3 regions of the Luteimonas sp. gir genome follow, and region 1 is predicted to be linked to each of the others. Evidence: riboswitches for the same ligand, from Rfam matches in the RefSeq annotation. Region 1 holds a riboswitch; each other region holds the start of a gene.
What was found. A riboswitch is a leader RNA that binds a small molecule or an ion and turns the genes downstream of it on or off. The one in region 1 is predicted to bind cobalamin.
Positions count from the first base shown of each region.

Region 2: another riboswitch for cobalamin. It lies ahead of WAF18_RS00565 (ribonucleoside-diphosphate reductase subunit alpha); the one in region 1 lies ahead of metE (5-methyltetrahydropteroyltriglutamate--homocysteine S-methyltransferase).
Region 3: another riboswitch for cobalamin. It lies ahead of btuB (TonB-dependent vitamin B12 receptor); the one in region 1 lies ahead of metE (5-methyltetrahydropteroyltriglutamate--homocysteine S-methyltransferase).

Region 1 is NZ_JBBAXQ010000001.1:544,146-546,340, forward strand. Features, by position in the region: gene WAF18_RS02455 (NAD(P)H-dependent oxidoreductase) at 1-454, shown strand, start outside; cobalamin riboswitch at 473-705, shown strand; gene metE (5-methyltetrahydropteroyltriglutamate--homocysteine S-methyltransferase) at 915-2,195, shown strand, end outside.
Region 2 is NZ_JBBAXQ010000001.1:120,616-122,810, forward strand. Features, by position in the region: gene WAF18_RS00560 (LysR substrate-binding domain-containing protein) at 1-522, shown strand, start outside; cobalamin riboswitch at 660-867, shown strand; gene WAF18_RS00565 (ribonucleoside-diphosphate reductase subunit alpha) at 1,050-2,195, shown strand, end outside.
Region 3 is NZ_JBBAXQ010000013.1:13,705-15,899, reverse strand. Features, by position in the region: gene bioD (dethiobiotin synthase) at 1-123, opposite strand, end outside; gene WAF18_RS14785 (GAF domain-containing protein) at 196-678, shown strand; gene WAF18_RS14780 (TfoX/Sxy family protein) at 675-1,031, shown strand; cobalamin riboswitch at 1,052-1,270, shown strand; gene btuB (TonB-dependent vitamin B12 receptor) at 1,402-2,195, shown strand, end outside.

The DNA.
Region 1 (2,195 bases):
GCTGATCGAAGAACTGCTCGGCAGCCCGCTCGTGGTGATGGGGGTGCCGATGTACAACTTCGGCATGCCCGCGCCGGTCAAGGCCTGGATCGACAACATCGTGCGCGTGGGCCGCACCTTCGGTTTCGATCGCGCGCGCACCGGTGCGCCGTACTGGCCGATGCTGGCCGGTCAGGGCCGCCGCGCCGTGCTGCTGGGTGCGCGCGGCGATCACGACTACGACCCCGGTGGTCGCAACGCCGGCGACAACCTGGTCGAGCAGGGCGTGATGACGCCGCTGCGCTACATGGGCATCACCGACGTCGACCGGGTCGCGGTGGAATACGACGAGTTCGCCGATGCCCGGCTTGCGGCCTCGATCGCGCGCGCCGAGGCCGCGGTCGATGCGCTGGTCGATCGCCTGGCCGACGAGGCCGATGCGCGGGAGCGGGCCGCCGCGGCCACGCCCGCTTGACCGCCCGTGCAGCCGGGGCTACCGTGTCGCCGCCAAGGTTCATCTCTTCATGCGAATGAAGCGATGATTAAAAGGGAAGCCGGTGCGCCGCATGGCGGCAATTCCGGCGCTGCCCCGCAGCGGTAACTGGAAACGACCCCCGTCAACGCACTGGCGCCCGTCCGGGCCGGGAAGCGACGGGCAGTAGGCCCACCACCTCGCAGGTGGCCCGTCCATGAGCCCGAAGACCTGCCTTGGCCGTGCGCACCGACAGGCGCGCACGTACGACCTGGGGCCTCCGCGGGGAGGTGCACGGGCATCGCGCCGCGCTTGTCGCGGCCGGTCCCGCACGTCCGCACGCAGGCCCCGGTTCGCCCGAGGGGGCGAAGGTCGGCCGTGTGGCAGGCGGGCGCGCGCAGGCGCGGTGCACGCCATGCGGGCCCTTCGTTCCTCAATCCCACGCATTGAGGACGCATCCACCATGACCGGCATCACCAATCTCGGCTTTCCCCGCATCGGCCGCAAACGCGAGCTCAAGCGCGCCGTCGAACGTCACTGGCGCGGCGAGGCCGACGCCGCGCAGTTGCAGGCAGTGGCGCGCGAGCTGCGCCTGCGCCATTGGCGCCTGCAGCGCGAGGCCGGCGTCGCCACGCCACCGAGCAACGACTTCTCGCTCTACGACCAGGTGCTCGATGCCGCCTTCGGCGTCGACGCGATCCCCGAGCGCTACCGCGCGCTGGCCGATGCCGATCCGCTGGCCGGTTACTTCGCGCTCGCGCGGGGTCATCAACAGGACGGGGTCGACCTGCATGCGCTGGAGATGACCAAGTGGTTCGACACCAACTACCACTACCTGGTGCCCGAACTGCAGGCCGGCCAGCGCTTCGCGCTGCGCGACGACAAGCCGGTGCGCGAATATCTAGAAGCCAAGGCCGAGGGCATCGAGACCCGGCCGGTGCTGCTCGGGCCGGTCACGCTGTTGTGGCTGTCCAAGACCGTCGACGGCAGCGATCGCTTCGCGCTGCTCGATACGCTGCTGCCGGTGTACGCCGAGTTGCTGGCGCGGCTGCAGGTCGCCGGTGCGGCCTGGGTGCAGATCGACGAACCGGCGCTGGTGCTCGACCTCGACCCTGCGGTGCGTGCGGCCTACGGCCGGGCCTACGCCGCGCTCGCCCAGGGCGCGCGACCGAAGCTGCTGCTGGCGACCTACTTCGGGGCGCTGGACGACAACCTGCAGTTGGCCGCGTCCTTGCCAGTCGACGGCCTGCATGTCGATCTGGTGCGCGGGCGCGAACAACTCGATGCGGTGCTCGGCGCGCTGCCGGCCGGGCGCACGTTGTCGCTGGGGCTCGTCGACGGCCGCAACATCTGGCGCACGCGGCTGGACGATGCGCTGGTGCTGGCGCGCTATGCGATCAGCGCGCGCGGCGGCGATCCGGTGTGGCTGGCGCCGTCGTGTTCGTTGCTGCACGTGCCGGTCGACCTGGCGGACGAGACCGCGCTGGATGACGAGCTACGCAGCTGGCTGGCCTTCGCCCGGCAGAAACTCGACGAACTGCGCCTGCTGGCCGACGCCCTGGCCGACCCTGACGCCGCCGAGCCGGCACTGGCCCAGGCGCGCGACGCGATCGCCGCGCGGCGCGCCTCGCCCCGCGTCCAGCGGCCGGCGGTCGCCGCGCGGGTGGCCGCACTCGATGCGTCCGCGTCGCGTCGCGCGACGCCCTATGCCGCGCGTCGAGCCGCGCAGGATGCGTTGCGCCCG
Region 2 (2,195 bases), 420 kb from region 1:
TGGGGCCGGCGGGTGCTGGTACCGGCCGGTCATCCGCTGGCCGCGTTGCCGCGCCCGATCGGCCTGCGCGATCTGGTCGGCGTGCCGCTGGTGAGCTACGAATCGAGCCGGCAGCCCGCTTCGTCGCTGCAGCGCGCGTTCGCGGCCGCCGACCTGCGCGCCGAGCTCGCGGTGACCGCGCGCGATGGCGCACTGATCCGCACCTATGTGCACGCCGGCCTGGGGGTCGGGATCGTCGACGAGATGGGCGCCGACCTCGACGACGGCCTGGTCGCGCCGCCGGTCGAGGACGGCCTGCTGCCCGAATGCATCACCTGGGTGCTGCTGCGCCGCGACCGGGTCCTGCGCGATTTCGGCTTCGCGCTGGTCCAGGCACTGGCGCCGCACTACGCCGCGGTGGACCTGCGCCGGCTGCTCGATCACGACCAGCCGCTGCCGATTCCGGCCCCCGACTGGCGGCGCTGGTCGCGGGCGACGGCGACCGCCGGGGCGGCCCGAATGGCGGTCGCCGAGGCTGAATAGGCGTCTTGCAGGGTTGCCTGGCGCAGCCGGATCTGCATCGCCCCGCACCCGGCCGGCTGCTGAGACCGCGCGATTGCCGGCCTGACGCGGCTCCGCGCCTTCGCCCCACATTTAGCGTTGACGCTGCGGGGGGACCCCACTATCTTGGGCCCGTCGGTTCCGCGGCCCACAAAGCCTGTGGATGAAAAACGGGAAGCCGGTGACGCCCCACGCCAGTCCGGTGCTGCCCCCGCAGCGGTAATTGGGAACGTCCCCGCCCAGCACCGGAGCGATCCGGTACGCGGTGGGACCGAAGGCCTGCCTTCGCCCATGAGTCCGTACCCTGCCGACAGCCGCGCGAAAGCACGACGCGCGGTTCGCGGCTGTGGACGCTCTGCACAGGGGCGGGTCCGCGGCGCGGAACCCGACGGCACCGCCGTCGCCGTTTCGCGACGCACCCGTCGCAACCGAGCCGTCCGCAGCCACCGGACCCGACGCGGGCGGGCCGGGGCGTGCGCGAATGCACTGGACACCAAGAGAGAGGACGCATGACCAGCCACGACACCGTCTCGACCGCCCCTTCGACGCCCGCAGACGCGCCCCCGACCCCGATCGCCTCCCCCACCCCTGTGGCGCCGTCCGCCGTCGACGCCGACGACGTGGTGCCGCCGCCCCCGAGCGCTGCCATGCATACCGCAACTGCTGAAACCCCCGACGTCGACACCGACGTCTCCACCTGGATCACCAAGGAAGCCGGCAACCGCCGGATCCCGTACGACCGCGCGCGCCTGGAGCGCAGCATCGACCGCGTCCATGGCGAGTTCCCGCAGCTCGACATCACCGACTACAAGCGCAGCGTGTTCGGCTTCGTCGAGCGCAAGGACGCGGTCAACGCCGACGACCTGGTGGACCATCTGATCCGCGAGGCCGAGGCCCGCGTCGATGTCACCGCACCGGAGTGGGAGTTCTTCGCCGCCCGCCTGTACCTGCACCGCCTATACAAGCGCGCCAGCCGCAACCGCTTCTACGACGCCGAGCAGAAGTACGGCTCCTACGTCGGCCTGCAGGAGTCGCTGGCCGACCGCAACATCTATTCCAACGACATCCTGCGCGCCTATTCCAAGGAAGAGCTGCAGGAGGCCGGGCGCATGATCGAGCCCGAGCGCGACAAGCTGTTCGCCTACAACGGCCTGTACCTGCTGGCCACGCGCTATCTGGCCACCGACACCTCGCGCGCCGTGTTCGAGCTGCCGCAGGAACGCTGGCTGACGATTGCGCTGTACCTGATGCAGAACGAGACCCGCGGCGGCCGCGAGCGCCGCATGCAGCTCGTCGGCGAGGCCTACTGGGCGCTGTCGAACCTGTACATGACCGTCGCGACCCCGACGCTGCAGAACGCCGGCAAGGTCGGCGGCCAGCTGTCATCGTGCTTCATCGACACCGTCGACGACTCGCTGCAGGGCATCTACGACTCCAACACCGACATCGCCCGCGTCTCCAAGGGCGGCGGCGGCGTCGGCGCGTACCTGGGCTATGTGCGCTCCTCGGGCTCGGCGATCCGCGGCGTGCCCAATTCCTCGGGCGGCGTGGTGCCGTGGATCAAGCAGCTCAACAACACCGCCGTCTCGGTCGATCAGCTCGGCCAGCGCAAGGGCGCGGTCGCGGTGTACCTGGACGTGTGGCACCGCGATATC
Region 3 (2,195 bases), on a different contig from region 1:
GACCGGTTTCATCCCGACCGCGCGGCGACCATCGGCACGCAAGGCCTGCAGCAGCGCCACGCTGGCGTGGGTCTTGCCGATGCCGGTATCGGTCCCGGTGACCAGGCACGTGCGCGCGCTCATACCGGTGCGCCTATCGGGACGCCTGCGACGGCGCGGCCGGGCGGGTGCGACCCCGCTGCTACACTGCGCGACATGTTCACTTCCACACCTCTGAGCGGCAGCAAGGCCGACCAGTATGCCGCGCTCGCCGCGCAGGCCCGCGCCCTGCTGCACGGCGAATCCGATCCCATCGCCAATGCCGCGAACCTCTCGGCGCTGGTCTACCACGCCCTGCCGGACCTCAACTGGGTCGGCTTCTATTTCTACGATGGGGCCGAACTGGTCGTCGGGCCGTTCCAGGGCCTGCCGGCCTGTGTGCGCATTCCGCTCGACAAGGGCGTGTGCGGTGCCGCGGCGCGCACCCGGCAGACCCAGCGCATCGACGACGTGCATGCGTTTCCGGGCCACATCGCCTGCGATGCCGCGTCGCGATCGGAAGTCGTCGTGCCGCTGGTCGACGGCGACCGTCTGATTGGCGTCTTCGATCTCGACAGCCCGCTGCCGGCTCGGTTCGACGCCGACGATCAGGCCGGGCTCGAAGCGCTCGCACAGCTCTACGTCGAGCACGCGCGTTGAGCACGCCGAAGCTGCGCAACCTGGGACCGAGGTCGGCGGCGTGGCTGCGGCAGGTGGGGCTGCGCACGCGCGAGGATCTCGAGGCAGCGGGCGCGGTCGAGGCCTTCGTGCGCGTGCGACGGGCGGGCTTTCGGCCCAGCCTCAACCTGCTGTACTCGATCGAGGGCGCGCTGCTGGACTGCCACTGGCAGGAGGTCCCAGAGGCGCGTCGTCTGCAACTGGCCGAGGCCGCCGAAGCGGCGACCGCACAACTGCCCGACCCGCGCGCACGGACCGCGGCCGGCCCGGTCACCACGATCGTGCACGACGCGGCCGATCGCGACGACGCGATGCCAGGCGACACCGAGCGCTGAGCCGGCGAAACGCTGGCGTACAATCGCGCCTGCTTCGCGGTGACCCGGCCTGCCCGGGTTGAAACGGGAAGCCGGTGACGGGCGTCGCGAGGCGCCCCATTCCGGCACTGCCCCCGCAACGGTAAGCGTGTGCAAGCGTCGCTTCTCGCCACTGTGCCCTGTGCACGGGAAGGCGCGACGCCCGGGCCTGGAACGCCCACACGCAAGTCCGGAGACCGGCCTCGAAGTTCCACCTGATTGCGATGCGGCGGGCATTGCGACGACGTTCCGGGCGCCTCTGCGCCTGGACGGCGGTCCGTGCGCGCCCGTTCCCGCGATCTTCGCCCGCCCGCCCGCCGCGCGCTCGATGCGCGCGCGCAAGGAGACCGCAATGCCGTTCCGCACCCTGACCGTGGCGATCGCCACTGCCCTGCTCGCCCCGTCGGCGCTCGCCGCCCCCGGCGAACTCGACGCCGTGCTCGTCACCGCCAACCGGACCCAGACCGCGCTGGCCGACACCCTCGTGCCGGCACAGGTCATCGACCGCGAGGCCATCGAGCGCAGCCAGGCGCGCGACCTGCCCGAATTGCTGCGTGGCCGCGCCGGCATCCAGATCGGCAACAGCGGCGGCCCGGGCAAGCTGAGCTCGATCTTCCTGCGCGGCGCCGAATCCGACCATGTGCTGGTCCTCGTCGACGGCGTGCGTATCGGTAGCGCGACTGCCGGCATGCCGGCGATCCAGGACCTGCCGGTCGACCAGATCGAGCGCGTGGAGATCGTGCGCGGCCCGCGCTCGAGCCTCTACGGCTCGGAGGCGATCGGTGGCGTCATCCAGATCTTCACCCGCCGCCACGACGGCGCGATCTCGCCGCATGCACGGATCGGCGCCGGCAGCCACGGCCTGCGCGAAGCCAGCGCCGGCATCGGCGGCCGCAGCGGCCGGGGCTGGTTCGGCGTCGACGCGGCGTTCCAGCGCACCGACGGCATCGATGCCTGCCGCGGCTCGTCGGCCTTGCTCCAGGGGTGCTTCGTCGAAGAGCCCGACCGCGACGGCTACCGCAACCGCTCGTTGAACCTGCGCGCCGGCGTCCAGCTGACCGACGCGCTGCGCCTGGAAGGCCACGCGCTGCATGCCGATGCATTCAACCAGTTCGACGGCAGCCTCTTCGGGGGCAACGAGGCCGA